One region of the Shewanella avicenniae genome, then DNA from elsewhere that is predicted to be linked to it. Evidence: predicted binding sites of a transcription regulator. Region 1 holds the regulator's gene; the other holds the start of a gene.
The links. The regulator LexA, encoded in region 1, represses DNA repair genes until DNA is damaged. The targets are predictions, from matches to a motif close to TACTGTATNNNNATACAGTA.

Region 1 (15,239 bases):
CTTAAGTGAGAAATCAGTACGCCCTTTTCTGTAAACAGCGCATGTACAACGAACGGCTTAGCGCCGGGAAAGGCATTGAACTCGACTATCCTTTTGAGAACATAATCCATTTAAGTAAAGTTACTGAGTTAGAGTATGAATAGTTTATAGTTGGTGAATCTAACTTGTGCAAATTTTGTACAAAACAGACCAGGCACTATGCAGATAACCCAATAGCGATAGATTTAGTACGTTCATCAAAGTAGAACTAATACAAAGAAAACAAACGGTTACTGCGTCAAATTGATTCGCGAGTACGGTTTCTTCGTAAGCGTATTGAAGCCTTAACTGTGGTCGACTATTCCCCGGTGCAAGAAGGAAAAGTGTTCTTTGGTGCTTGGGTCGAAATAGAAAATGAGCAAGGCGAGCTGAAGCAGTTTCGCATCGTTGGCCCAGATGAAATCTACGGCGAGAAAGATTACATCTCTATCGATGCACCGATGGCGCGGGCGCTGCTGAAAAAAGAGGTGGATGATGAAGCCACTGTGCACACGCCAACCGGCGCTAAGCTGTGGTTTATCAATAAAATCAGCTATCAAAAGCCCAGCACCTAACGCCAAAAACAAAAACGCTCACAGGTAACGTGAGCGTTTTGCGGTTTACCCTTGGCGAGCTTAAGAAAATAGCCCCGATGACAAGTAACGATCGCCGCGGTCGCAAATAATTGCCACCACCACCGCGCCGGGGTTTTGTTTGGCAATCTGCAATGCAGCAAACACCGCACCGCCCGATGAAACACCAGCACAAATGCCCTCTTCCCTCGCTAAAGTGCGCGCCATCTGCTGTGCGTCTTGCGCTTCAATATCCAGCACCAGATCCACGCGTGACGGATCAAAAATGGTCGGCAGATATTCTTGTGGCCAGCGCCGAATACCCGGAATTGAACTGCCAGCAGCAGGCTGTAATCCCACAATCGTCACATCGCTATTTTGCTGTTTCAGGTAACGCGAGACGCCCATAATGGTGCCGGTTGTGCCCATGCTTGACACAAAGTGGGTAATCTTGCCTTGGCTTTGCTGCCAAATTTCTGGGCCGGTGGTGAGGTAATGAGCATTGGCATTATCTTCATTGTTGAACTGATCCAACACCTTGCCCTTGCCTTCGGCTTGCATCGCCAGCGCCAAATCGCGCGCCTCTTCCATATTGCCCACCAGCAGCAACTCGGCACCGTAGGCTTGCATGGCGTCTTTACGTTCTTGGGTAGAATCCCTCGGCATAATCAAAATCATCTTGTAGCCTTTGATTGCCGCCGCCATCGCTAACGCAATGCCGGTATTGCCGCTGGTCGCTTCAATAAGCGTATCGCCAGGGTGGATCTCTTGTCGCTGTTCGGCCTGCACGATCATATTCAGTGCTGCGCGGTCTTTGACTGAACCCGCAGGGTTATTCCCTTCAAGTTTTAACAGTACGGTGGCACTACCACAGTCTAACCGTTGCAGACGTACTAACGGCGTTTGCCCAATGCAGGCTTCAATGGTCGGAAAATCAGACACTGCCATGATCCTTTAAATCTTTTATCGAAAATTTGCGTGGCTCTATTCTAAGACGGTTATCGGTCACAAACACGGCGATTTTTGTCGGCGACATACAATTATTCGCTAATAGTTATTCCAAAAAGCTCTAGATACACATCTTCTTATAAAAAATCACATCTATTACTCTATATCGCAACACACTGACGCTGTTGTCAGATTAAGGAGTAAAAATGTCAGTCAAATTGATAAAGGCCCTAGTGGGAACCCTGTTTCTGGGCACCTCACTCAACGTGGCAGCCGCAGATCAAACACTGCTGAATACCTCTTACGATATCGCGCGGGAGCTGTTCAGTGCCTATAACCCTGTGTTTGCTAAACACTGGGAAGAGAAAACCGGTAAAACTGTTGAAATCAAACAGTCGCACGCAGGTTCATCAGCGCAAGCGCGCTCGATTCTGCAAGGTTTACCTGCCGATGTGGTGACCTTCAACCAAGTGACCGATGTGCAGGTATTGGCTGATCGTGGCAAGTTGATCCCAGCAAATTGGCAACAACTGCTGCCGAACGCTAGTTCACCTTACTACTCCACCATCGCGTTTTTGGTGCGTAAAGGTAATCCGAAGCAGATCAGCGATTGGGGTGATTTGACCAAGGATGACGTAAAACTGGTGTTCCCTAATCCTAAAACCTCAGGTAACGCTCGTTATACCTACTTAGCCGCCTTGGGTTATGCACAAAAGCTGTATGGCAAAGACGATCAAGCGGCGTTGGACAAGTTCCTCAAAACCCTGCTGGGCAACGTAGCGGTATTTGATACGGGCGGCCGTGGCGCGACTACCTCATTTGTTGAGCGTGGTATTGGTGATGTGTTGATTACCTTTGAATCTGAAGTGAACAACATTCGTCAACAATACGGTACTGACGACTACCAAGTTGTGGTGCCTAAGACCTCGATTCTGGCAGAGTTCCCAGTAGCCGTGGTGGAGAAAAACGCCAAACGTAACGGTAACGAAGAACTGGCAACCGAGTACTTAAGCTACCTGTACAGCGAAGAAGCACAACGTCTGCTGGCTGGGTTTAACTACCGTATTCACAACGATAAAGTGAAAGCGGAATTTGCCGAAAAATTCCCAGAAGTTGACCTGCTGACCGTAGAGAATATCATCGGCGGTTGGGACAACGCGATGAAAACCCAATTTGCTAACGGCGCTAAGCTGGATCAACTGTTGAAGCGCTAAGCGCTCGGGTTGATAAGCAACTTCCTAGACCTAGGCCAGTCCTGGGTCTAGTGGTCTGTAACTGATAGGTTTTTATTGGTCGTTTTTAACAACGGTATGCAAGCAGTCAATCGAATTTGAAGCTGCGATACTCAAATTCAATGAACGATATGTGGTGGCTAATTCTGTGATGTTGAATAACGGGCGCTTGCGCCATAAACGGGTGTTACCAGGGTTTAGCATCAGCTTAGGGGTGTCCTTGCTGTTTGTTAGCTTGATCCTGCTGCTGCCCACCACCGGACTGATCATGCAAACCAGCACCATGAGTTGGGCGGAATATTGGAACGTGGTTGCCGATCCGCGTGTGGTGGCCAGTTATAAAGTCACCCTGCTTTCGGCATTGGCCGCGTCAATATTCAATTGCTTGTTTGGCCTGTTATTGGCGTGGGTGCTGGTGCGTTATGAGTTTCCCGGCAAACGTCTGTTGGATGCGTTAGTGGATCTGCCGTTTGCGCTGCCAACGGCCGTGGCGGGGATTACCCTAGCCACCCTCTATGCGGAGAACGGCCAAATCGGCAGTCTATTAGCGACACTAGGTATTAAAGTCGCCTACTCGCCGTTAGGGATTGTGGTGGCGATGGTGTTTACCAGTATTCCGTTTGTGGTGCGCACCGTGCAGCCGGTGCTAGAAGAGTTATCCCACGATGAAGAAGAAGCAGGTATGACGCTCGGTGCGTCAGATGCTGCGGTGTTCTGGCGCATTATTCTGCCGTCACTGTGGCCCGCCTTGATGGTAGGTGCAGCGTTATCCTTCACCCGCAGCTTAGGCGAATTTGGCGCGGTGATTTTTATTGCTGGCAACATGCCCTATATCAGCGAAATTACCTCTTTGATGATTTTCGTGAAGTTGCAGGAGTTTGATTTTGCCGGTGCCAGCGCGATTGCTTCGGTGGTGTTGATGACCTCGTTATTACTGCTGCTGTTGATCAACCTGTGGCAAGCGCGTTACCTGCGCCGTATTCGTGGACGTTAAGGAGCGCAGATGAGTTCATTTAAACCTGCCAGCGTAGGCGATGCGCCGCTCATCAAATGGTCGCTGATCACCCTTGCTGTGTTACTAAGCTGCCTGTTTTTGTTGGTGCCGCTGGCGAGTATTTTCCAACAGGCCTTTGCTGGCGGTGTGCAGCAATACCTCAACCATTTATCTGACCCAGATTCACTGCATGCGATCGGGTTAACACTGATGGTGGCGGCGCTAACCGTACCGATTAACCTGGTGTTTGGGGTACTGCTGGCATGGTGTGTCACCCGGTTTGAATTTCCCGGGCGCAAAATTCTCATCACCTTGATGGATATTCCGTTTGCAGTATCGCCAGTGGTGGCCGGTTTGCTGTATCTGCTGCTTTATGGCAACAGCGGTTGGTTAGGTGAATGGCTGTTTGAACACGATCTGCAAGTGATGTTTGCCTGGCCGGGCATTCTGCTGGTGACCATCTTCGTCACCTGCCCCTTCGTGGCGCGTGAGCTGATCCCGCTGATGCAACAGCAGGGCCCGTCTGAAGAGGAAGCGGCGGTAATTCTCGGTGCTTCGTGGTGGCAATTATTCCGCCGCGTCACCCTGCCCAATATCAAGTGGGCACTGATTTACGGGGTGATCCTCACCAATGCGAGAGCCGTTGGCGAGTTCGGTGCGGTGGCCGTGGTGTCTGGCAATATTCGCGGTGAAACCAACACCCTACCGCTGCACGTGCAGCTGCTGTATGAGGATTATCAGGCTGAAGCGGCCTTTGCCAGCGCCTCGCTGTTGGCATTAATCGCCCTATTTACCTTGTTGTTAAAAGCTATCGTGGAATGGCGCCAACAACGCAGTTTATCCGCCCATAACGATAATGAGCAGAGCCAATTATGAGTATTCGTCTTGCTAATATTTCCAAAAAATTTGGCCAGTTTCAGGCACTGTCGCCGCTCAATCTTGATATTCAAGAGGGAGAGATGATCGGGCTACTGGGGCCTTCTGGCTCAGGTAAAACCACCTTGCTGCGTATTATCGCTGGGCTTGAAGGGGCGGATAGCGGCCAACTTTATTTTGGTGACCGGGACGTTACTCAAGTGCATGTGCGTGAACGTCGTGTGGGTTTTGTTTTCCAAAACTACGCGCTGTTTCGCCACATGACGGTGGCAGAAAACGTCGCCTTTGGTCTGCAAGTGATGCCACGAAAGCAACGGCCATCCGCCGCAGAAATCAAACAGCGGGTGAACCAACTGTTGGAAACCGTCCAGCTGGCGCATTTGGCACAACGCTACCCAGAACAACTCTCTGGCGGGCAAAAGCAGCGGATTGCGCTGGCACGCGCATTGGCCACGCAACCTGAAGTGCTGCTGCTGGATGAGCCATTCGGCGCATTGGATGCCAAGGTACGTAAAGAGTTACGCCGTTGGCTGCGCAGCCTGCATGACGAACTCAAATTCACCAGCGTGTTCGTGACTCACGATCAGGACGAAGCATTGGAACTGTCTGATCGGGTGGTGGTGATGAGCAACGGCCATATTGAGCAGATCAATGCCCCTGCGGAACTGTATGCGCAGCCCAACAGTCGCTTTGTGTTTGATTTTCTCGGTAACGTTAACGTGCTGAATGTCGATTGGCAGCAAGATCACTGGCGCAACGGAGAAGCATTTCTGGTACCGCCCGAACAAACTGAGCTGCAGCAAAATGGCGTGTTATACGTTCGTAGCCACGAACTGGAATTAGCCGACAAACCGAATAGCCAAGCCTGTTTGCCGTTTGATGTAGTGGCGGTAACCGCAATTGGTGCCGAAGCGCGTGTTGAACTGGCGCCGCGCGGTTGGGATAGCGATGAGTTGTGGGAAGCAACATTCAGCCATCAGCGCGTGAAACAGTTGGGGCTAACAAAAGGCAGCCAAGTATTTGCTACGCCGCAAACCGGTTACTTCTTTGGTGAGCAAGGAGCAACCACCCCAAGTCGGCTTAACTGGCCGTTCCTGCCGCCGGGCAGCCTAGTATTCGATATCTAAGCGCACGCCAACAAAGATCAAGCCACTGTTATTTCTGCAAGATGCAGTAATCACAGTGGTTTTTTATTGGGCTAACCATCAAAAAATTGCCGGATAAAAAAGAAATTTCAGCGGAGATCATTGGAGCGGGTGAAGGGAATCGAACCCTCGTATGCAGCTTGGGAAGCTGCCGTTCTACCATTGAACTACACCCGCGAGAGAACAGCGTGACGCTGTGCGCTTAAATTACTGCAACCAAAAAAAATGTCAAGCAGGTCATTAAGTTAACGTTTACCTTAAGTTGACTAGCGCTGCTTTTATCGCCGCGCTAGTCACCCCGCAGGCTTAGCCGTGGTACACAGGTAGAATGTTGGCCATCGATAACAGATGACACACCGCAGTGACCACACCAAAGAGCACCACAATCACAATCAGCGGTGTCCCGCCTGGCACTCTAAAGCCTTTGGCTTCAGCAAATAGCTGACGTGAACGATAGGCCATCAGGGCTGGCACAATGACTGCCCAAATGGTGGCCGCTAAACCGGCAAAGCCAATCGCAATCAAAAAGCCATCAGGGAATAACACGCCCAGTATGGTCGGCGGCACAAAGGTCACCAGTGAGGTTTTGATACGGCCGCTGCGGCTATCATCAAAGCCAAACAGATCCGCCACATAGTCGAATAACCCCAGCGTCACCCCAAGGAAGGAGCTGGCCACTGCGAGGTTAGCAAACAGGGTCAACATGCTGTTCATCAAGTCGCTGTCGACCACGTTTTGCAGCGCGCCCACCAGCACGCCCATGTTGCCACCGGCGGCAATTACCTCAGCAAATGAGCTACGGCTGAGATTGCCCATGGTGGCAACCATCCAGCCGAGGTAAATCACCAGCGCAAACGCGGTACCTATGCTGATCGCTTTAACAATAGTCTTGGGCTGGCGACCGTAATATTTCATCAACGATGGCACATTACCGTGGTAACCAAAGCTAGTGAGGCCGAAGGGAATGGCGGCCCACAAGTAAGGCGAAAACACTTGCTCACCATCCGGTTGCCACAGCTTGACCGGATCGACTTCCAGCCACAGATTGCCGATGGCCAATACGAAGGAGATCACCATGCCGCCAATCATAATGGTGGTGAAACGATCAACCGCTTTGGTCGACACCATCACCACTAACGCCAGCACAATGGCGAACACTAACGCCGCCATACTTTGTGGCAGATCTAGCCCTGAAAATGAAATCGCATGATTTACGATGGAACCGCCGCCACTGATGTAGGCGTAGGTGAGAATGTAGAGCACAAAGGCGATAGAAGCGCCATTGACCACCCGCCAGAACTGGCCGAGGGTTTTGCGGGTTAAGGTGTCAAAGCTGGCACCCGGTTCAAAATGCAGGTTGGTTTCGAGTAGCAGTAACCCCGACATCCACATGCAGAACCACACACCGACCAGCATGATCGCGGCATAACTAAACCACATGCCGGCGCCAGTCACAGGTAGCGAAAACATACCGGCACCGACCGTGGTACCGGCAATAATCATCGCCCCGCCGATCAACGACCGCGGCGAATCAGGGCTGTTGCTGTGCTTCATCAACTCTCCTGTTGGACTTCCGCACTGGCAACAATTGTTTGACGAACTTGAGGCGTCAATAACTGGTTAACTAGATCGCGCACGGCGGAAATCTCATCCATATTGTTGTTATTGTTGAGATACCCAAGCTCTTTGAGTTTTATACTGAGCATTGAGTACAACTTCTTGTCGTAGAATTCCGGTGCTGTTATGCCATGCAAACGGCCGAGTCGGCTGGCCAAAAGATGGCTTTCTAACTCTAAATCGCCACGCTCAATTTGCGGATTGGCTGCCAGCAGGTTGAAGATCATCGCGTAACGTTGCAGCGTTTCACTCATCACTTCGGCCAGCAGCGTCAGTGGCAGCTCGCCTTCTGGCGTTACGCGCCATTGCTGATCATCACCGCTGATAAAGCCCATAGACGCAAATCGTGCCAGCAATTTATCGGCATATTGCTGTACCTGTTGGCAGCCCATAAACAGCTCGGCTTTCAACAATGGATACAGGCGTTGCAGCACCTGATGCATCTGTTCGCGATTGCTGTTTTCAAAGCCAATTAGGCAACATGCTAACAATGAGGGAATCGCAAACAGATGAATGATGTTGTTTCGGTAATAAGTCATGGTTACCGCAACATTTTCATCAATGGACACTATATCGCCAATTCCATCATTTTGAATACAGAATTTTTTAAGATCTAAGCCCTGTTGCAACAAGGCGGCACCATCACCCTCGGCAACCGAGATAAAACCTGTGTAAGGCACTTGTTTTAACAGATCGAGATAGAAGTTAAGTTGGTGCTCCAGCTTGCCACGCTCAAGTGCGTTTTGTTCGGTCGCCAATAACACTGTGCTGGTGAGGGTGACAGCGGTTGCGGCGGCGGCATCATTGATGCGCGTCATCACTTTCGTTGCCAGCGAATTGACCGCAGGGGTTAGCCAAGCAGGCTTTTGCTCAGACTCAGGATCAATATTGCGCCAGTCCGGCTGCTTTTCAGTGAGGAATTGCTGCAAGTTAATAGGCTCGCCAAAATTCACATAACCTTGGCCGAAATTGCCCAGCTTACGGATCGCGCCCAGCACCTGCCACACCGATTCCTTTTTCTTCTCGGAGCCGCGCAGCTCCTTCAGATAGGTGGCCACTTCCATCACATGGTCATAACCCAAATAGACTGGCACCAAAGTGACGGGGCGTTCAATGCCGCGCAACACTGAGTGCATGGTCATCGCCAGCATGCCGGTCTTGGGCGCTAACAATCGCCCAGTACGCGAACGGCCACCTTCGGTGAAATACTCCACCGAATAGCCTTTGGCGAATAAGCGGTCGAGGTACTCTTTAAACACCGCTGTATAGAGCTTATTACCATTGAAACTGCGACGAATAAAGAAAGCACCACCGCGGCGGAACATAGGCCCTGCGGGCCAAAAGTTAAGGTTGATCCCCGCAGCGATATGCGGCGGTACCATCCCTTGAAAATAGAGAATGTAAGACAGCAGCAGGTAATCCATATGGCTGCGGTGACACGGCACATAGACAATTTCATGGCCGTCATGATGCAATTGGCGGATCTGCTCAGCGCCCTTAATGTTGATCCCGCTGTAGAGTTTGTTCCACAACCAGGTCAGCAAACGCTCAGAGATGCGGATCAAGCTGTCAGAGTAATCCGCCGCAATCTCATCAAGATATTTTTCTGCGACGTGGCGCGCTTCTGATTGAGAAATCTTCTTCGACGCCGCCTCTTCGTTGATCGCTTCTTGAATATTGTCACTGCGCAGCAACTCGGCAAACAGTGCTTGGCGATTAGGCAATACTGGCCCGGTCATCACTTTGCGTTGACGGCGGAAATGCACCCGTGCTACCCGCGACAGTTTATGGGCAATCGCCTCGTCGGTGCCATGTTGCTCGGCCATCACCCGCAATGACACCGCATTGGCAAACTGAACAAAGTTGTCGCGGCCGAGGAATAAAATCATCAGAAACTTGCGCAGCCAGCTTGGGCTTTCACGCTCAAATACGGCGGCGCGCATGGTGTCATCTTCTTTACCCGGGGTACGTCCCCAATAGAGGCTCACCGGCACCAACTGCACATCCAACGCGGGATCTTGCTGGTGCAAGCTCAACAACTGACGAAAAGTGCTGAGATAAGCGTGATTCTGCTTACGGGCACCGAACAAGGGTTTGGCATCTTCCAAACACAACACCCGTGGTAGCGAGTGCTCAGCCAAGCTCAACGCTGAGTACGGGCTCGGCATTCCCAGTTTGTAGGTCACATCGGCCAGTGCGGCTTTATCGCTGCACGATTCGGTCTTCATCACATAAACAACCGGACGGTCACGATCGAGATTGAGGTCTGCGAAAGGATCTTGCGGCACCACCACTGTGTGCACCAATTTACGTTGAAGCCAGCGAACGGCAGACAGCCAGAATGAGGTATGAGTTGACATGTTTCTATAAAACCTACGTTTGATGACCATAGAATACCAGAATCCGTCCAGCGTGCGTTAACGTGCTACCAATTGGTTAATAGTTGCACGAAACTAAATACTGTATATACTGACAGGTACTGTATGAAAAAACAGGATTTATCATGAGACCTCTGACGCCAAGACAATCGCAGATCCTTGATCTGATTAAGCGCAACATCGCCGAAACCGGCATGCCGCCAACACGTGCTGAAATCGCGCGTCGCTTGGGCTTTAAAAGTGCCAATGCCGCCGAAGAGCACCTAAAAGCGCTCGCCAAAAAAGGCTGTATCGAAATTATGCCCGGTACCTCGCGGGGGATTCGTCTGCCACAAGAAGAGATGGCGGATGAGGAACAAGGATTGCCGCTGATCGGCCAAGTGGCTGCGGGTGAACCGATTCTGGCGCAAGAGCATATCGAGCAGTTCTACCAAGTTGATCCTATGATGTTCCACCCCAGTGCAGACTTTCTGCTGCGGGTACGCGGCGACAGTATGAAGGATATCGGCATTCTAGAAGGTGACCTACTTGCGGTTCACAAAATGCAGGAAGCCCGTAACGGCCAAGTGGTCGTTGCCCGCGTCGAAGATGACGTGACCGTGAAGCGCTTCGAACGCAAAGGCAATGTAGTCTATCTGCACGCTGAAAATGAAGCCTACAAGCCAATTAAAGTTGACCTAAGTGAGCAATCACTCACCATCGAAGGTCTAGCAGTTGGCATTATTCGTAACGGAGATTGGCTATGAGTATGTTGCAAGGTAATGCCCCGCGTCACCCCGGCTTATGGCGCGATAGCGAAAGCAGCGATGTTAATGACGTTGGCGTGTCGAATCTGCCGTCCAGTAGCAATGGTCGCCGCGAGCTGCAACAACTCAGCAGCCAATTAGCGCAACTTAGCCAACAAGGGCGCTGGATTGTGTTAATCAATCCCGGCTTTGCAGGCTACAAAACCATTTTGGCGAATGCTGGTGTACGAATGGATCGGGTGCTGCAAGTACATGCGCGTGATGAAGTGGAAGCGTTGTGGGCGACCGAGCGCGCGCTCACTAGCGGCACCACGAGTGCTGTCGTGAGTTGGGTAGATCAACTCGACCATAAAGATAAGCGCCGCCTGCAATTGGTGGCCAAGAGCGCCCGCGCATTGGGCATAGTGCTAGAAACGCACGCGGCCACAGAGTTGCAATCCAGTTGCTGGCTGCAAGCGGTACACTAACGATACGTCTTCCAGTGACCGGTGACGGGGCGAGTAGCTAGGCAATCAACGCTGACTCAATGGAAGCCAGTGCCACGACATAAATGCTGCTCATTCAATCAGTGTGCCACCCAATCTAATGAAAAAGCCGTACAGAGTCAGAGGCTGTACGGCTTTTCTATTTCAACTCAATGGTTGCTGAAAAAAATGAGCAGTTGCTGAAAATAACCTGCAGCGTTACTCCTGCATCCACGCCCCCGGTTTATGGGTAAAGAACACAGTGGTCACCTCGGGTGCGGGGCAATCTGGCATCCGCGCATCAGCGCCAAGTAGAAGCCAGCTTTCACGATGGGCTTCGCCCATATCCTGCCCTTTGCTCATATCAAAACACTGCAGCTTTTCTGAGGCTGGCACTAACAAGTAGCGATTCGCCTGCTGCTGTTGCCACTGCCACGCGTTGCGCTCTTGCTGCTCAACAGGCGCCAGATAACTGAAATGAGTGATGTCGATCGGTGAGAACAAAATGAACTGCTCTTTGAAATCGATCAGTCCTACCTGCCCATCGCCCACCACTGCAGCTGTTTGCTGCATGACATCTTTTGGCGTCCGCATATGTTCCAGCAAACCATACCCCCAAGTGCTGTAGAGCGCCCAACCAAAGATGGAGATAACGCCCGCTTGCAGCAATGCAGCTTGCTTACGTGCGAGTAACAAAAGTAGCAACCAGCCAAGCGCCATGCTCAGGGTAAAATAGCCCACATGGCTTAAGTCATCGGTGTAGTCAGCCAGCTTTTTCACAATCGCCGGATGATCCAACATCGCGCCAATCGCCAGCAGTAAAATCACCACGCCGAACAACCACAACAAGCCCTGTAGCAGACGCTCAAACCATTTGCACTGACTCACTTGCTGCAACGCGGCCGCAAAGGCTAAACACGCCATTGGCAATGCAGGCAGAATGTAGACGTTACGTTTACCAGGGCTCAGACTGAAAAACAGGATCACCAGCGCCACCCACAACAGTAAAATGGCAATACGCGGATCAGCTTTGATACTGGCGACCAGTTGCTTCCAATAAGCAATGGCCAGCAGGGTAAGCGGTAACCACATCCAGGGGATCACCGACAACATAAAGAAATACCACGGCTTAATATGGTGCCATGCCGCCACATAACGCTGACCGGTTTGCTTGAACAAGATGTTATTCATATAGGCCAAGTGCTGCGCATCGCCCGAGCTCAGTACGGTGACGACCATCGGCACTAACCAGCAGCCAATCACCGCCAGCATCACCACTGGGCCTAATGCGGCTTTCCAGTGCCAACGGTCGCGATACAGGCCAGTGCGCCATGCATAAACGCCTAACGGCAGCAGCATGAGTAACGGCAGAAAACCAACACCTTTAGTGATAATCCCCAACCCCATGAATGCCCATGAGATGAAGTACCAACGCCAACTTGGGCCAACAAAGAAGTGCCGGATCAGGCCATAACAGCCGACAGTGATCCAACACATCACCATAGCGTCGATCTGCGCGGCCTTAACTTGGATCAGAAACTGCGGCACCAACAGCAGCAGCAACGCAGCGTTACGCCCGGTGCGAACATTCCAAATGCGCGCTCCGAGGTCAAATACCAACATAGTGGTCAACAGCCCGCACAGCGCATTAGGGATCAGAAATGCCAGCTGCAGATTTCCAAGCAACTGGTAACACAGCGCAATCGACCACATAAATACCGGCGGTTTATCGGGATAAAACTCGCCGCCACGGGCAGGAAATAACCATTGACCGCTGGCCACCATCTCCCGCGCAACTTCCACAAACCGTGGTTCATCCGCAGGCCATGGGGAACGCAACCCAACCCCGAGCATCACCATAATGAGGGTGAGCACAAACAAAGCCCAAAAAGTACGGCGATAATCGTCCGACTCAAAATAACGTTTCAACAAGGTCATGCTTGGGTCTCTTTTTCTTCCGCAAGAATATCTGCCATGGTAGGTTGCACGCGACGACGATAGAGATATGTGCCAATCAAGCTGGATGCCACCAGCAAAATACAGCTAAACAGCAAGGTAAAATGATCTGAGAAGCCGATGCCGGCACCAGCGCTGGCGAAAATGAAAGTTTGTGGTAAGTAACCGATAAAACTGCCGAGGAAAAAACCGCTCGATGGGGTATGGGTTGAACCTGCTAACAGGTTAGTCACCAGATTACTGCCCACTGGCAAAAAGCGAATGATCACCACTTTGAGCCACGTCTTATGGCAAATAAACTGCTCGAACTTCTTGGTTTTTTTACCAAAATGACGATTCACTAACCCTTTGACGGTAAAGCGCGCCACATAAAAAGTAACGCTACAGCCAACAATCGCGGCCAGTGCCGCCATCAAGGTGCCGAGCGCTGAACCTAAGGTGTAACCGTACACCAGCGCCACCAGCTGCCGTGGTCCACCCACCGCCATAAATAGCACTGCGCAACCAAACACCATGGCATCACCACTGATGCCATCTTGATTGATTAACTCTGCTACCCAATGTTTATCGGTGAGATGCTCAAACCATCCTGTTTCTACCAGCAGTGCCAGCAGCACAAAGATCAGGACAGTAAACAGGGATTTGCCAAATTGTTTACTTGTCAGCAGCGAGACTAGTTTCAATCTGTTTGATCTCCGCAATTTTGGCTCGACGGATTAACCACATAACACCGAGGATATCGACAATGCCGACCCAAGCACGGTTCCAAGCAGTATATTTAGATACGCCTACCTGACGATCACGATGGTTAACCACCGAAATTTGCACTTCACCGCCCATTCGACGAACCAATGCCGGAATATAGCGATGCATGTGATTAAAGTACGGCATCTTGATAAAGGTTTCTCGTGGGAACAGCTTTAATCCACAACCGGTGTCAGGTACACCATCGTGCAACATTGCGTTACGTACTTTGTTGGCAAAGCGCGATTGGAACCGTTTCCATGCGGTATCTTTGCGGTTTTTACGATAACCCGCGATACAGAAATCTTTTGCTGTAATTCCTTTCGCCAGTGCAATCATGGCAGGAATATCTGCCGGATCATTCTGACCATCGGCATCTAGGGTAACAATCCACTCACCGGCGGCTTGTCGTACTCCCGTCCAGACTGCAGTACTCTGCCCAGTGCTCTGTTTATGGATGACGGCTTTTGCCGCACAACCTAATGCATTTGCGGTGTTCACCACTTCGGCCGCGGTACCATCAGTACTACCATCATCGACCACAATCACTTCGAACGGCGTAAGCGCATTAAGTGCTTGATGAATTTCGGTAATCAGTGGACCTATGTTACCCGTTTCATCTTTGGCAGGAATTACTACAGAAATCAAAAAGTTGCTCCTAAAGATCCTAAAGATCCTAAATTGCTCGCCGCAAAAACCTCGCCACACTAGTGGCGAAGTCTTATCAAAAGCTTAAGTAAGCAGAATTAAACAGCAGATTCAGCTAATTGGCGCTCACTATACTACAAAATTGTTAACAGAGTTTTATGACAAACAACAGCTATTTTGGTTCTGTTAACTTAGCAATAGCTTATTCTTGCACCCACGTACCATCGGCCAGAGGACGAACCCACGGCTGACTAAACCAGTAGTAACCTGACTGGGATTTGCTCGGCGCGGTGCAATTGTAACGAGAACGCCCTGCGGGCAAAGGTTTTTGCGCTTGAATTGTGAAGGTGTCGGCATCAACCCAAATGGGTAACTGCTTGCCCTGCCCATGCACAAAACAGGTAAGTTGCGATTTTTGAATATCATCCATGACGATTTTAAGGCTTAAAACGGGTTGCGTGTCGCTCAGATCAAGTTGTGGATTGGTGGGTGTTTGGGCGATCACCGGCATATTCAACGAATTCAGTTTGGCCTTGAGCGTTTCCATGTTGGCATAGGCGCCTGCCACCGGAAAACGCGGAATGGCGGTTAAATCTGAATATTGCCCCGCCGCTCCGCTTTGTTGGCCTACGCCGATATAGCCCATCTGCTGCAACAACTGCTGCAAATCAGTATTGTATTCGCCATAGGGATACGCCAAGGTTTTAACGCTTTGACCAGTATGCTGTTTAATCGCCGCCTCAGTACGTTCTAGATTATCGCGGATCCGCGCCAACCATTGCTCACGGTTTTCATTGGGCAAACGGCGGATCAGATGCTCATGCCCCCATGAATGATTTGCGATCGTTGCGCCAGCATCCGCCAACGCCTGCAACTGGTTCCAATCCATCATCTCGCCAAA
Region 2 (15,239 bases), 1.9 Mb from region 1:
GATCAACTTCTTGTTGTAGTCTTCCCAACTAGAGCGCGGCAGTTCAAACATGCGTTGACGTTCAGCAAAACTTGCGGCGGCATCCGGCGTTGGGTCGATAAAGATGTGCATGTGGTTGAAAGCCGCTTGCAACAGGGTGTGCTCAGACAGCAGCATTCCGTTACCAAACACGTCACCAGCCATATCACCGATACCCACACAGGTAAATTCGGTGGTTTGACAGTCGATACCCACTTCGCGGAAGTGACGTTTCACTGATTCCCATGCACCACGGGCAGTGATACCCATTTTCTTATGGTCGTAACCGTTAGAACCGCCAGAAGCAAACGCATCGCCTAACCAGAAACCATATTCAATGGCAATGCTGTTGGCCAAGTCAGAGAAGGTTGCAGTACCTTTGTCTGCGGCCACCACCAGATAAGGATCATCTTCATCGTGACGTACGACATCAACCGGTGGCACGATCTCTTTATTGACAATATTGTCGGTGATATCCAGCAGTCCTCGAATAAACAAGCGATAACATTCTTGTCCTTCTTGGAATACCGCTTCACGGCTGCCCTGCTTCGGCATCTGTTTACAAACAAAGCCACCTTTTGCGCCCACCGGCACAATAACTGTGTTCTTCACTTGCTGTGCTTTTACCAACCCAAGCACTTCGGTACGGAAGTCTTCACGACGATCTGACCAACGCAAACCACCGCGAGCCACACGACCACCACGCAGATGCACACCTTCAACTCGTGGGCTGTAAACGAAGATTTCGTACTTCGGCAGCGGTTTTGGCATCTCTGGAATTTGGTCAGGTGCGAACTTGAAGGATACATAGCTCTTCGCTTCGCCAGCCGCATCGTTCTGATAGAAGTTAGTCCGCAGTGTGGCGTTAATCAGATCCAAATAGCGGCGAATGATACGGTCATCATCCAAGCTCGCCACGTCTTCTAGGCGCATGGTGATCTGTTCAACAAACTTTGCCACCGTGCGAGTTTTCAACTTAGGATTGAACTTACGCACGAACATCTTCACTAGCGTATCGGCGATTTGCGGATAACGCGCGAAGGTTTCTTCGATATAGGCTTGGCTGAAAGTCGCGTCAATCTGGCGCATGTACTTAGCGTAAGCACGCAGTACTGACACTTCACGACCGGTCAGGTTAGTGGCCAACACGAGGCGGTTAAAGCCGTCATCTTCGAGCTTCTTATCCCACACCATTGACAGCGCGGTTTGGAAGCGGTCTTGGCTATCGACAATCTCATCTGACACTGCATGTTGCACTGTCATTAAGAAGTCCAAAATCCAGTAGGTTGCGCCGTCTGAGGTAATCACTTCATAAGGACGTTCGTTAATCACCCGCAGGCCAAAGTTTTCCAACATTGGCAACACATCTGACAGATGGATCGGCTCATCTTTGTGGAACAACTTCAAGCGAACTTGGTTGCTGCCTTTAGCAGATTCTTGTGGTTGATAGAACAACATGCCCAAACGATGATTGTCGTTCAGTGCTTCAAGTTGTTGAATATCGACCACGGCCGATGGCGGCAATACGTCATCTTTATAGCTTTGTGGGAACGCCGTTGCATAACGTTTGAAATAGGTGGTGGCTTCCTCTTCACCTGCTGCACTGTGCAGGGCGGCGGAGAGTTTGTCGTTCCACGAGCGTGCTGCTTCAATCAAATTTTGTTCAATCTGTGCCACATCGACGTCCATATTATTGTTGTTGTCTACCTTGACCCGGTAATGGGTACGACAGAGTGAAGATTCAGAAAAATAGGTGGTAAATTCCACTTCTTCAGTCGCGTTAAAACTTTGCGCCAGAATACGTTGTGAATCTTGACGTAAGCGGGTGTTATAGCGGTCTTTAGAAACATACACCAAACAAGAAATAAAGCGGCCATAGCCGTCTTTGCGTACAAATAGCTTCAGCTTGTCACGATCTTGCATCTGCAACACGCCGTGCGCCATTTGGTACAGCTCTTCTACTGACGCTTGAATGATCTCATCACGCGGCAAGTTCTCAAGAATATTCAGCAAGGTTTTGAAATCATGAGAACGTGGGGTCAGCTCAGACATGTCCATCACACGTTGAACTTTTTCAGCGAGCATTGGGATCGCGCGGGGGCTGCGGTTATACAGGTTTGAGGTGTACAAGCCGACGAAACGATCTTCACCAATCACGTTGCCTTTGTCGTCAAAACGCTTGATACCCACGTAATCAACATAAGCGGGGCGATGCACACGACTGCGAGAGCTGCTCTTGGTCAGCACTAACAATTTGCTGTCTAACGCTTGGCGACGGGCGGAATCAGAGAAACTGGATAAGCGCAAACCATGTTCATGCTTATCTTTGCTTGGCTTTTTCATCAAGCCCAAGCTGCTTTCCATGTCAGGCACTAACTCAACGTCACCCTCAACACGGCGCAATTCATAAAAACGATAGCCCAACAGGGTGAAATGATGGTCGCTGAGATATTCGATAAAGCTTATCGCTTCGTCCATCTCTTGTTTGGCGCCAGGGAAAGGTTGGTTAGGAAGGTCTTTAGCGATACTCGCCATTTTGTCCATCATCGGCAGCCAATCATTTACTGCGGCTGCGACATCTGCGAGGGTAGTTTCGAGCTCTTTTTCAATCTGAGTTATATCGTCGTCACTACTTAAGCGGTCAATCTCAATCAAAAATACCGCAATTTTGTCGCTTTGGTCATTGGCGCTTTTCATGGTGGCAACGCGTTCAATACGATCACCGTTGCGGTCAATAGCCAGTGGCGTATGCAGCATCATGTGGGCAGTGACCCCTAACCGACTTAATGCCATGCTGAGCGAATCGACCAAAAACGGCATATCCGGTTGCACAACTTCAATAATGGTGTGGGTTGATTGCCAGCCATGCTTAGATTGACTTGGGTTGAACACCCGCATGTGAGTTTGGCCGATGGCGGTACTATCCAGCGCATTCCAAAGACTGAGAATGGCGCCGTAAAGGTCGCTGTCATTGCGAGCAAGAAGATCATCCCTGGACATTTGCGAGTATAAACATGCGGCAAATTGTTCAACTTGCGTCGCATGTTCTGGCGCGATTTTGTTATGGATGAGGCTAACAACATTTTCCAGCAACACGGAGGGCGTTGAGCTGTTCAAAGCCATAATGATGTTTCCTTAAGCGTCTGTCGAAACGCTTTATAATTAAGGGTTTATTCGATGACCTTGAAACACAAAAAGGATGAGCCCAAGGCCATGGCGCGAAGTTTAGTACCAATAAATTTGCATTTCGAGGAAAATTTTAGTTTGAAATAAAGATGTTATCCAATTGCAGTAAAGAATTTTTTACTCTAGATGAACCGTAAACTGAACAGTTTAAAAAAACAACAAACAATAAATTAGTGAGCGCTGAATAAATAAGCAGTGGTACTGCAAGTTAAGTGGCACTGCGATGCATAAAGATGAAATTTGGTTGAATTTTATACGGTCAAACAATTACAAACAAAATGACGCCATGAAAAAAGCCACTCAACATTGAATGGCTTTGACATATATTGCGTTTACAACAGCTGCAGCGATTTGAAGTGGCCGTTGTCTTCAATCACCAACCGAAACAGCCCATGAATCCCTTCAGCAGTGAGGTATTGGCGAAAGTGACGCCCATGAATGCGTAACACCACGCCATTAACATCGGTCACCTGCACATTTTCAGCGGTACCTTGGTAATAAGGCTTGAACCCATCAAAACTCAGATCAAGCCGAAATACAAACTCACGCATTATACCGCCAACGCCTTGCTGGCCTTTTCATACACATCACGTGACAACTCTGGCAGATCAATCAGTTGCTGCAGGCAACCTTTAATCAGCGCTTGACGTTGTGCATCAAACTTACCGAACTGGATCAGCGGTGTCATAATTCGCGCCGCAACCTGAGGGTTCAGGCTGTTGAGCTTTTTAATCACATCGGTGAGGAATTGATAGCCGCTACCATCGGCACGATGGAACTGCGGTAAATTCACACTGGCAAACGCCCCCAGCAATGAACGCACGCGGTTTGGATTGTTAAAGCTAAATGCAGGATGTTGTTGCAACGCGGTAAGACGATTAATCACATCATCATCACTCACTGACGCTTGTAACATAAACCATTTATCCATCACCAATGGTGTATCTTGCCACTGCGTGCCGAACTGCTGCAGCAATTCATCGCGACAACTGGCGTCACCCGCCACTGCCGCTGAAAGTGCAGCTAATGAGTCAGTCATACCGACTGCACTATCAAACTGGGCTTGGATCAGCGCTTCATTACCATCGGCACTACGGGCTAACAGCAGCAAAATGGCATTTTTAAAGCTACGGCTGGCGGGATTATCTTGGCTTGTGAGGTCACGATAACGCGCCAATAGCTCATCTTCACAACCGTCAGCGATGGTATCCATCACAAAATCACGGGCGCTGAACAGGGCATCCAAATCAACACTATCCAACTGTTCAATCAGCGAATTGGCCGTTGGAAACTTGAGCATTTCAGCTGACAATGCATGGTCTTGGCTTTCATGCAGCAGTACAGCACGGAATGCGTCGATGACGCTCGAATCCAAACTCATGGGCTGATGCTGCTGCAAACGTACCACGTTTTGCCAAACGGCTTGGCTGAACAGCGAGACTGAGGCTTCCCAACGCGCCACTTCACTGCTGGCAAAGCCCATCAACACCAACAGTTGCGCCGTTGAATATTGATAATGCAGTTTTACAGGCGCGGAAAAATCTTGAAGCAATGAGGGCACTGGCACACCGGCGACGGAAAACTCAAAACTCTGTTCTGCTTCGGTCACTTCTAACAGTTGGTTTACCAGGCTGTTGCCTTCGGTATCGAGTAATTCAACACTGAAAGGAATATGCACCGGCAATTTAGCGGCTTCATTGGCGCGTTGCGGAGTCAGCTGTTTAACATCAAGGCGATAGATACCTTTAGCCGCATCAAAACTATCACTAACGGTTAGCTCTGGCGTACCCGCTTGGCTATACCAACGGCGGAATTGGGTTAAATCTTTACCGCTGGCATCTTGCATCGCTTGCACGAAATCATCGCAAGTTACGGCTTGGCCATCGTGACGCTCAAAATAGAGTTTCATGCCGGCTTGGAAGCCCTGCTCACCCAGCAAGGTATGCATCATGCGGATCACTTCCGCGCCCTTGTCGTACACAGTCACTGTGTAGAAGTTATTCATTTCAATAACTTCTTCTGGACGAATTGGGTGTGACATTGGGCCTGCATCTTCAGCAAACTGATGATTTTTCATCACCTTAATGGCGTGGATTCGATTCACCGCTCGAGAGCCAACATCTGAGCTAAATTCTTGGTCACGGAAAACGGTCAGCCCTTCTTTCAAACTGAGTTGGAACCAATCACGACAGGTGACGCGGTTACCGGTCCAGTTATGAAAGTATTCGTGACCAATCACAGATTCAATACCGTGAAAATCATCATCGGTCGCCGTTTGTTCATCCGCCAACACGTATTTGGTGTTAAATACGTTAAGACCTTTGTTCTCCATCGCACCCATGTTGAAGAAATCAACCGCAACAATCATGTAGATATCGAGGTCGTATTCCAAATCAAAGCGACTTTCATCCCACGCCATCGCTTTTTTAAGCGATGCCATCGCATGATGAGCTTTATTCAAGTTGCCTTTATCGACAAAGACTTGCAGCTTAACGTCGCGTTGGGTCTTGGTTGTAAAACTGTCTTCAAGCAGATCAAAATCACCCGCCACCAGCGCAAACAGGTAACACGGTTTTGGGAACGGATCTTGCCAACAGGCATAATGCCAACCATCGGCCAAGCTGCCCTCTTCCACTTTGTTACCATTACTCAGCAGGAATGGAAATTCTTTGGGCGCTTCAATACGGACTTGATAGCAGGTTAATACGTCAGGGCGATCGGGGAAGAAGGTAATACGACGGAAACCTTCCGCCTCACATTGGGTGCAATAGGCACCATCGGACATATATAAACCTTCGAGACTTGAGTTAGCGGCCGGGCTAATCGCAGTCACCACAGTCAATTCAAATTCACTGGGCACATTGTTGATAACCAACTTGCCTTCTGCTTGCTCAAATGCAACATCGTTTCCATTGACCAGCACTTGCTGAATTGTTTGCTGCTCGCCATCCAACACCAGCGGGCGGCTGTGTTCGCCATTACGTGTGATTTTGCTGACAGCGGTTACGCGGGTAGCTTCAGGTTGCAGACGAAAACTCAACGCCAATTCAGGCACCAAATAATCTGGTGGCAAATAATCAGCCAAACGCTTTGCGGTTGGTTGAGTTGTGGCGGTAGACGAAACCTGATTTTCTGACATATCACTGCCTCCGAAAAAACTGACTAACATCACTGCTGGCTTTGCAGTGTAAATCCGAATAAAAAACGCGCCTTAAGCGCGTTTTTCGTGAGCTAAACCTTAGCTACTGTGTTTAGCATTTTTGTCGTAATCGACCATATCGAGCGTGATGAATGCGGCTTCATCTAAGAACACGTCAGGTTTGGCAATCTCTTGCTCTTCTTTGCTCACCCCGTCTTCTTCATCCAGTGTTGCGAGTGGCTTGAGACCATGTTTCACACGGCGTTCATTCAAGCGCAGTAACGCAGTTGCATCTTCGTCATCACGTTCTTTCAAACGTTCACTTTCCACCAGCGATACACTCTTTTCATCGTGGCGAGTACGGAAGGTTTTAATATCTTGCTGCACATAATCAAATTCAACATTCTTGGCGATGCGTTGCTTATGCGCGCTATCAAGCTGTTGAATTTCAGCTTTAGATACTTCATTCAGCGGCAGATATTCTGCTGGCGGCACTTGATCCCACGGCAGTGCATTATCTTGCTCCGCTTCACCATACTCACCCGCAGCCAGTGCTGTTGGGAATAGAATGTCTGGGGTCACACCTTTACGCTGAGTACTACCACCGTTAATGCGATAGAACTTAGCAATGGTGTATTGCACGTGGCCGATAGGCTTATCGTACATATCGTAAATACGACCAAGGCTCTTATGTTGTTGCACAGTGCCTTTACCAAATGTGGATTCTCCCACAATCAACGCACGGCCATAATCTTGCAGTGCTGCAGCAAAAATTTCTGATGCTGATGCTGAGTAGCGATCAACTAACAGGGTCAAAGGACCATCGTAGTAGACCTTACCGTCGTTATCGCGATTTTCGCTGATACGACCGCTGGCATCACGGATCTGCACCACTGGGCCTTGATCGATAAACAGGCCAGTCATTAAAGTTGCTTCCGTTAACGCGCCACCGCCGTTACCACGCAAATCAATGACCAAACCTTCGATGTTGTCCGCTTTAAGCTTTTCAATCTCTTTTGCAACATCGTTCGACAGGTTCATGTAGAACCCAGGCACATCAATCACGCCGACTTTGCGATTGGCATAAGGGCCAGTTTTTGGCTCAATCACTTTGGAAGACGCCGCGCGGTCTTCAAGGCGGATTTTGTCGCGAGTTACGGTGACGGAGAAGGTTTTGGCGGTATTGCCGCCTTTTTTCGGCAAGACTTGCAGGGTTACTTTACTGCCCTTTGGCCCTTTGATGAGATCCACCACGTCGTCTAAACGCCAGCCGATCACATCAACCACATCGCCATTGTCTTGACCCACACCGACAATTTTATCGTCTGGCTCAAGTTTACCGCTGGTTGCAGCAGGGCCACCGGCGACCAAACTTTTGATGACGGTGTAGTCGTCTTCCATTTGTAACACGGCACCAATCCCCTCGAGGCTGAGGTTCATGTCCATTTCAAAACGTTCTGCGTTACGCGGAGAGAGATAGCTGGTGTGCGGTTCAATGCTACGAGCAAACGCGTTCATGACGCCTTGGAACACATCTTCGCTGTTAGTTTGCTTCATGCGCTTGATAGCGTTGTTGTAGCGCTTTTGCAGTACATCAACGATTTCTGGCCAGCTTTTGCCGGTCAGTTTCAAACTCAGTGCGTCGTATTTAACGCGTTCGCGCCACAACTCATCCAACTCGGCTTCGTTTTTTGGCCAAGCCGCATCTTTGCGGTCATATACGTATTTGTCGCCTGCGACATCAAACTTCATCTCGCTATCAAGCAAGGTCAAAGCATGAGCAAAGCGTTCATAGCTTTTTTGCTGAACCAGTTGAAACATGTCATAGGCTGGGGCTAACTCGCCACTTTTGATCATGTCATCAAATTGCGTGGCGTATTTTGCCGTCAGCTGATCAACGTCGCTTTGTAACAGAACATTTTTACGGTAGTCCAACTGTTCTAAAAAGCGTTCGAAGATAGCTTTAGAAAACTCATCATCTAAGGCAATACGGTGATAGTGTGAGCGGGTGAAAAGTCCCGCAACACGCTTACTGGTGACCTGATGTTGAGGTTCTTGGTGTAATTCTGGTAACTCACTGACCGGGATTGTCGGTGATATAGCAAACGCCTGAGAACCTAACAACATACTGGCCATTGACGCAGCTATAATAATCTTTTGCATCAGCAAGTTACTCCTAAATCACTTTTCCTTGTTACAGCAGAATATGCTCTGCTTTTACCTTCACAGTCAACCCACTGTTAAGTTGAACTTGAATGTCTTCTTTGTTGATGTCGCTGATTACGCCCGGCACCGGGGTAGCACCCAACTTAACATTGACCTTTTGGCCTGATGTCAGTTGAGACAACTCAGCTTGCACAAGATTCACTACTGGTGCTTCAACTTTCTTCGGCGCAGGCTTTTTAAAGCTGGCTTTTTTAGCGAAATCGGCTTTGGCACGAGGCTTACGCTTAGCGTTATCACGCGGCTTTTGTTCGCCTTCAGCGGTTTTGCCAGCAGCTTTAGCTGTTTCTTGGCGACGCGCTTTCGCTTTATCTTGGCTATCTTTCAACGCCTGTTGGGCATGTTCAATATGTTCAGCTTCAAGCGCACCACATGGGTTACCGTCGAGATCAACGCGTTGTACGCCTTCTTTCAACGATTTCAGATAGCGCCAGCTATTAGTGTAGCGGCGGATGGCAATACGTAACTGAGTTTTGCTGACTTTGGAATCATCGGCTAACCGTTCAGCCAAGTCTTGAAACAGGCCAATTTTCAGAGGCTTAGTTTCGCCTTCAGCAATAAAACATAACGGGAACGTCTCGTAAAGATAAGCCAGGATGGCGTTGGTATCGGTCAACTTTTCTGTTGATTCCATAATAAATCCACAAATTGCAGGGACGCCAGCACGGTTGTTTTAAGTGCACGCGACTGGGTCATTAATTACTACTATCCGTAAGGACAGCGCTCTCATACGTATGATCCGGCTGCCGACGGTGTCATAATTTACCATAACAACTCTGAACTCGAGTTGCCACATTGATAAACGCCACCATCTGCCAAAGCCGCCTATTATAAGCGGCATTATGACGAAATCGACTACAATCCGCCGAAAATCGTGCGCCTTTTAAGCAAACACACACTTTTCAAAACTAGCAACGAGGGTTTCAAGCCCAATTTGATCCGTTTCATCGAAACGGGCGAACTTTGGACTATCAATATCGAGTACCGCAATTACCTTGCCATCTTGGCGTACTGGCACCACGATTTCGGAGTTACTTGCCGCATCACAGGCGATATGCCCGTCAAATTCATGCACATTTTCTACGCGCTGGGTTTTGTCTTCTGCCACAGCGGTACCACACACGCCTTTACCCACGGCAATACGGCTACAGGCGACTTTGCCTTGAAAGGGGCCGAGCACCAATTGGCCCTCTTTCATCAGGTAGAAACCCACCCAATTAAGATCGGTCAACTGATCATTTAGTAGTGCGGAGAAGTTAGACATGGCACAAATGAGATCGTGCTCGCCTTCGAAGAGTGCTTGTACCTGACGGTCGAGTGATTGGTAAAACTCGGAGATCATTCAACGCTCGCTATTATTGAGTTTCGGATTCTGATTTTTTGCTTCGTTTGGCGGGAGCTTTTTCAGGCACTCCACCCTTGAGCAAATTGGACAGCGTATCTTTATTGGATGCTAAATAAAAAGCAAGCTTTTCAATTACGTTATCTTCGAGCTCAAGTTCACTTTGTTGCAGGAACGGAATTAGGTTATCAGCGACATCTAGCATGCGGTCATACGCATCGGCCTCTTTCTTCGAAGCAAACGTCATTTTCTCTACCCCATCTCTGACAACCACAAATTGTGTAATAACGGCCATGACTGCCCCTTAAACTGTGTATTTATACAGTACAAGCTTCGCACATTTTTTGCCGCTGGTGCAACCATTTATCGGTTTCTGTTAAGATTGCGCTCTCTATCGGCAAGGGTAATGATATTATTTTGGCCTTAAACCAATTGCGCTTTTGGGTGGAGTAGCTTCCTCTATGACCGGTTCTTCAACGACACCGCGCAAACATTGCAATTTAATTGTGTGTCGCGGCTGCGATTTAGTCGTCAGTAAACGTGCGTTGCCCTCAGGGGTTCGCGCGGTCTGCCCGCAATGCAATACTGCCCTTTATGATCAACCATACTGCGCGCTTAATGGCGTGTTGGCGTTATGTATTACCGCCATTTTACTGTACATCCCATCAATGCTATTTCCGGTGTTAGAGATCCATTTTCTCGGCAGTATTCGTAGCAGTACCGTGTTTCAAGGCGCAATGGCGGTGTGGCATCAAGGATATTGGGTGGTCGGCCTTGGGGTGTTACTTGGCGCGGTAATCGCACCGGCGGTATTACTGGGTTCGATCATGGCGCAGTTACTGATTATTCAAACCGGTTGGTATCGCTCCAAGTTTGGTCGGGACACTTTAAATGGATTGTTGCGTTATCATAGTTTTATTAACCAATTGTCGATGCTTGAGATTTACGTGATCAGCTTTTTGGTAACCTCATTTCAGTTATCAGATTTTGCCGATGTTTACTTCGGCCTTGGTACGCTGTGCTTTACCCTGTTATTTGTGATTACACTGTTTTTGCAGCGCGAATATAACCTAGAACATATGTGGGGTTACGTCAGTGAATCACACGACTAAGTCCCGCGGCATTGAGCTGGGGCTCTTCCGCTGCCAAGTGTGTGGTGAATTAAATGACCAACAGCTGAGTCATTGCAGTCGCTGTCATTCAGCGATCCATCCGCGCAATTATCGCAGTTTGCAAAACAGCTGGGCCTTGTTAATCACTGCCGCCATTTTGTTGTTTCCAGCCAATATCTACCCGATCACCACCCTCACCAAAAGTGGTGTAGTCACCCACGAAACGATTTTTTCTGGGATATTGCGCTTAGTTCACGCCGATTTGATGCCGATTGCGGTAATTGTATTCACCGCCAGTATTTTAGTGCCTTGGCTAAAAGTGATCGGCTTGGCGTTTTATCTCTCTGCGATCAGTTTCAACATGCCAATTTCGCGCAAAAAGCTCACCATTGGCTTTCATATTATTGAATGGATTGGGCGCTGGTCGATGCTTGATCTGTTTGTGATTTCGTTATCGGTAGCGTTAGTTAGCATGGGGCAGTTGCTTGACGCACAGCCCGCGCCCGCCGCTACCGCGTTTGCATTAGTGATATTTTTTACTCAGTTAGCCGCTAAGACTCTGGATACAAGGCTACTTTGGGATCAACTGGATAAACATGATGACACACCCTGAGCAACCAAAAGTGGTTCGAAAAAAGTTATTTTCTCCGGTATGGCTGTTACCTATCATCGCCCTCGCCTTGGGCGCATGGTTGGGCATTAAAAGCATTCGAGAATCTGGCGTTGATGTACGGGTACACTTTCCTAGCGCAACCGGGATCGATGTCAGCAAGACCTTAGTGCGTTATAAAGGCTTGAACGTTGGCAAAGTGGTCGATATCTCCATCGATGACAACCTCGAAGGCGTGAACGTTGATCTGGTGCTCGACTATCGTGCCAACAGCCTGCTACGTGAAAACACCAAATTTTGGTTAGTCACCCCAAAAGCCAGTATCACCGGCGTTGAGGGCTTAGATGCGCTGTTTTCCGGTAACTACATTGGTATGTTGCCCGGCGAAGGCGATTTTCAAGATCAGTTTGAAGCCGAGCGTGAAGCCCCCACCGTTATCCCTGCCGGCGATGGTTTAGTCATCGAATTAAGCGCAGACGAACTTGGCTCACTTGATGTTGGTTCGCCCATTTTCTATCGCCAAATTCCAGTGGGAAATATCGTGAGCTACCACCTGGATGAGCACAAAAAAATCCAACTTAAAGGGTTTGTGCAACGCCAGTATGCCCATCTGGTCAAGCAAGATTCACGTTTTTGGAATGTGTCTGGTGTGCGCGTTGATGCATCACTGTCTGGTATCAAAATCGATACTGAAAGCATTGCCTCTATTCTCGCTGGCGGTATCGGCTTTAGTTCACCAGAACTCTCCGCTGCAGCAAACGATGATCAGCTCTTTCAACTGTACGACAGCCAACAAGAAGCCCAAGGTGGTAGCAGCTTTCTGTTAACCGCGGCGAGTGCCGACGGCATCAAAGTCGGTACCGATGTGGTGTTCCGCGAATTGCCGGTTGGCGAAGTTGAAGAACTGAAACTTACAGATGATGGTGTAGCGATCCACATTCGCATGGACCGCCCTTACTCAGCGTTAATTGGCACTGATGCGCAGTTTTGGGTAGAAGGTGCAGAGTTGTCGCTAAGCAAAGTTTCCCATCCTGAGCGCCTGATCAGCGGTAATGTCATTCGCTTTACCCCAGGTTCAGGTTCACCTAAAACCGAATATCCGTTACTGGCTGCGGCACCAGAATCAAACGGCGAACCATTAGCCATTACCCTATTCGCCGCCGAAAACCCCGGTACCAACGTTGGGGCAGATATTCGCTACCGCAACGTTAAAATTGGTGAAGTCACCGCCGTTAACCTCAACAGCGATTTTAATGGGGTTAGTATTCTTGCTGAAATCGATGCACCATTCGCCAAGTTAGTCAATCAAGGCAGCGACTTCATTGTGCAATCACCGCTACAGGTGAAAGCATCGCTTGAGGGGATCGAAGTGAATGGCACCGATGTTGATAACATCACTAAAGGCAGAATCGATTTGCGCCCCGGTAAAGGCAAAAGTCTGAGCACCGATGCCCGCTTACCGATTTTTGCGTCTGCAGAAGCCGCCAGCCACTACTACCAACATCAAAAGCAATTGGTATGGCAACTCCATAGCCCAACGACGGCGGTCAGCAATGGCAGCGATGTTTTTTACAAACAGATGAAAATTGGCAAAGTCAGCGACGTTAAGTGGCAAGCCGCTCATGACAGTTTTGCAATTACGCTGGCAATTGACCCAACCTATCGGTCATTACTTTCCGAACGCAGCGTATTTTGGCCCACAGAAGCGCTGACATTAGATGCCAACCTCAATGGTGTCGAATTATCGGTTGCTCCGTTGTCAGGCATTATCAAAGGCGGCGTTACGCTTGGGCTACTTAGCGAACCTGCGACAGATAACCACCTACTTTACGCCAGCAAAACCTTGGCCGAGCAACAGTCAGTGCCCGTTGCATTAACCTTGCCGCTCAGTGCTGGGCTACATTCTGGTGCGGATATCCGCTATCGCGGCAACACGGTTGGCACCGTTGCCAAGGTACATCTGAGCGATGATATGCAAGCGTTAACCGCAACAGCTTATCTCTACGGTCGTTTTGCCGAGCAGTTGCGCCGTAGCGACAGTCACTATCAGCTTGAAGATGCTGAGCTATCGTTAAACGGCGTTAAAAACGCCAGCGCAGTGATTACGGGCCCGTTTATTTCGGTGACGCCCGGCACGGCTGCCCAGCTCATTGACCAGTTTGCGGTGGCGCCTGCCGCTTCCGCAATCGACACCGGTCATCCATTGGCCATTACCTTAGTGCGCGACGAACTGGGTTCCATCAAGCAAGGCACGGGTATTTTCTACCGTGGTATTCGCATTGGTGAAGTCAGCCACTACCAATTATCAGCAGCAGGCAATCAAGTGGTGATCGACGGCCTAATCGCCGAGCAGTATCAACATCTGGTTAATGCCAGCAGCCACTTTTTTGATTTGTCAGGGATTAAGATTGACGCTGGGATTTTCTCTGGCGTACAAGTCGAAACAGGCTCAATGGAAAATATCATCGCTGGCGGGATTGGGGTCGCGACGGAGTTTAATACTCAAACCGCAGGGAAAGCAGAAGCCCCGTTCATCCTTGAGAACAAACCTCAAGCTGACTGGCTAAAATGGGCTCCAGCGCTGTAACAGCAAGCTGATAAAATACCCAAAGGCGGTCTCAGTTTGAGACCGCCTTTTTTATGCATGCTAAAAAGCTTTTGGACAAAAATGAGTTACCGTAAGTGAGTAACTTACCTGTCTAGAGAAGCGGTTAAAACTTGATAACAATCTATTTCTAATAGCAAATCAGAATCAATCGATGATCCTGCCAATGATAAATATCACCAGCCCGCTAAAGCCTGCTAAAACAGCGAAATGGTTTGAACCTGCAATTGCAGCAACTATTGCACTACAAATGAGAATAAAGCCTCCGAATTCCCATTTCGCACCAGACCTTTTTACCCTAACAGGGTTGGCATTAACTGCGTTAGGTAACGGCCATCCACATCCGGGACACGCCATCGCTTTATCAGATATATCCCTGCCACATTCACTGCACTTGATTAGCGCCACTTCGCCTCCCATGCCTTAAACACCCAACTGGTACGGCCTGATTTCTATAGACACTCTGTAGTATTACTAAAATTTGGTCAATCAGTGTGTATCACACCTAGCCTAAATTTATGACGCCGACTTTCAATGGGGCATACTTAATCTAAAATACAGCGACATTTTGGAAATGCACTGCACCCCCAAAATTCGTGCCCTGCATTACTGCCCGATTTTGCTGTTCTAAGTACCATTGGTTCACCACATTTAGGGCATGTTCTCGATGTGACTTCCTCTGTTTTTTCCACGGTCTGTTTGAGTTGTGCTGTGTATTCCTCATTTGCAGTAGGAACATCACTATATGCCTCTGGCGCAATGATAACCTCTTCATTTGCTGTGCTGCAGGAAGTGCTTATAGCATCTTTAACTAGTTGCCTAAGGTCAGCCAATACATAAGACCTTGCAGCTTTAACCCTAAGTAAAGTGAATCCAGCTGAGGCACACGCTCTATTTACGAACTCATCACGTTGCTGAACCTTTTTGGTGTTATGACTTGCATCATCAAGTTCAACGCCGAGTATAAGTGAGCAATCGTCTTTATTGCATAAAACAAAATCAAA

Region 2: the regulator LexA is predicted to act here: its motif matches at 10,216-10,235, upstream of JYB87_RS10255 (YebG family protein).

The regions. Positions count from the first base shown of each region.
Region 1 is NZ_CP071503.1:57,934-73,172, reverse strand. Features, by position in the region: gene gmtY (gamma-mobile-trio recombinase GmtY) at 1-110, opposite strand, end outside; partial or broken gene JYB87_RS00355 (GreA/GreB family elongation factor) at 252-593, shown strand; gene cysM (cysteine synthase CysM) at 654-1,532, opposite strand; gene cysP (thiosulfate ABC transporter substrate-binding protein CysP) at 1,745-2,752, shown strand; gene cysT (sulfate/thiosulfate ABC transporter permease CysT) at 2,919-3,764, shown strand; gene cysW (sulfate ABC transporter permease subunit CysW) at 3,774-4,640, shown strand; gene JYB87_RS00330 (sulfate/molybdate ABC transporter ATP-binding protein) at 4,637-5,767, shown strand; tRNA gene JYB87_RS00325 (tRNA-Gly) at 5,889-5,962, opposite strand; gene mtr (tryptophan permease) at 6,092-7,339, opposite strand; gene plsB (glycerol-3-phosphate 1-O-acyltransferase PlsB) at 7,339-9,762, opposite strand; gene lexA (transcriptional repressor LexA) at 9,906-10,526, shown strand; gene JYB87_RS00305 (cell division inhibitor SulA) at 10,523-10,993, shown strand; gene JYB87_RS00300 (ArnT family glycosyltransferase) at 11,210-12,928, opposite strand; gene JYB87_RS00295 (TVP38/TMEM64 family protein) at 12,925-13,629, opposite strand; gene JYB87_RS00290 (glycosyltransferase family 2 protein) at 13,601-14,338, opposite strand; gene JYB87_RS00285 (polysaccharide deacetylase family protein) at 14,541-15,239, opposite strand, start outside.
Region 2 is NZ_CP071503.1:2,317,986-2,333,224, forward strand. Features, by position in the region: gene JYB87_RS10225 (NAD-glutamate dehydrogenase) at 1-3,141, opposite strand, end outside; gene JYB87_RS10230 (DUF2835 family protein) at 3,537-3,755, opposite strand; gene pepN (aminopeptidase N) at 3,755-6,343, opposite strand; gene prc (carboxy terminal-processing peptidase) at 6,443-8,506, opposite strand; gene proQ (RNA chaperone ProQ) at 8,538-9,200, opposite strand; gene JYB87_RS10250 (GAF domain-containing protein) at 9,450-9,908, opposite strand; gene JYB87_RS10255 (YebG family protein) at 9,922-10,203, opposite strand; gene JYB87_RS10260 (paraquat-inducible protein A) at 10,370-11,020, shown strand; gene JYB87_RS10265 (paraquat-inducible protein A) at 11,004-11,633, shown strand; gene JYB87_RS10270 (PqiB family protein) at 11,620-14,217, shown strand; gene JYB87_RS10280 (DUF2726 domain-containing protein) at 14,781-15,239, opposite strand, start outside.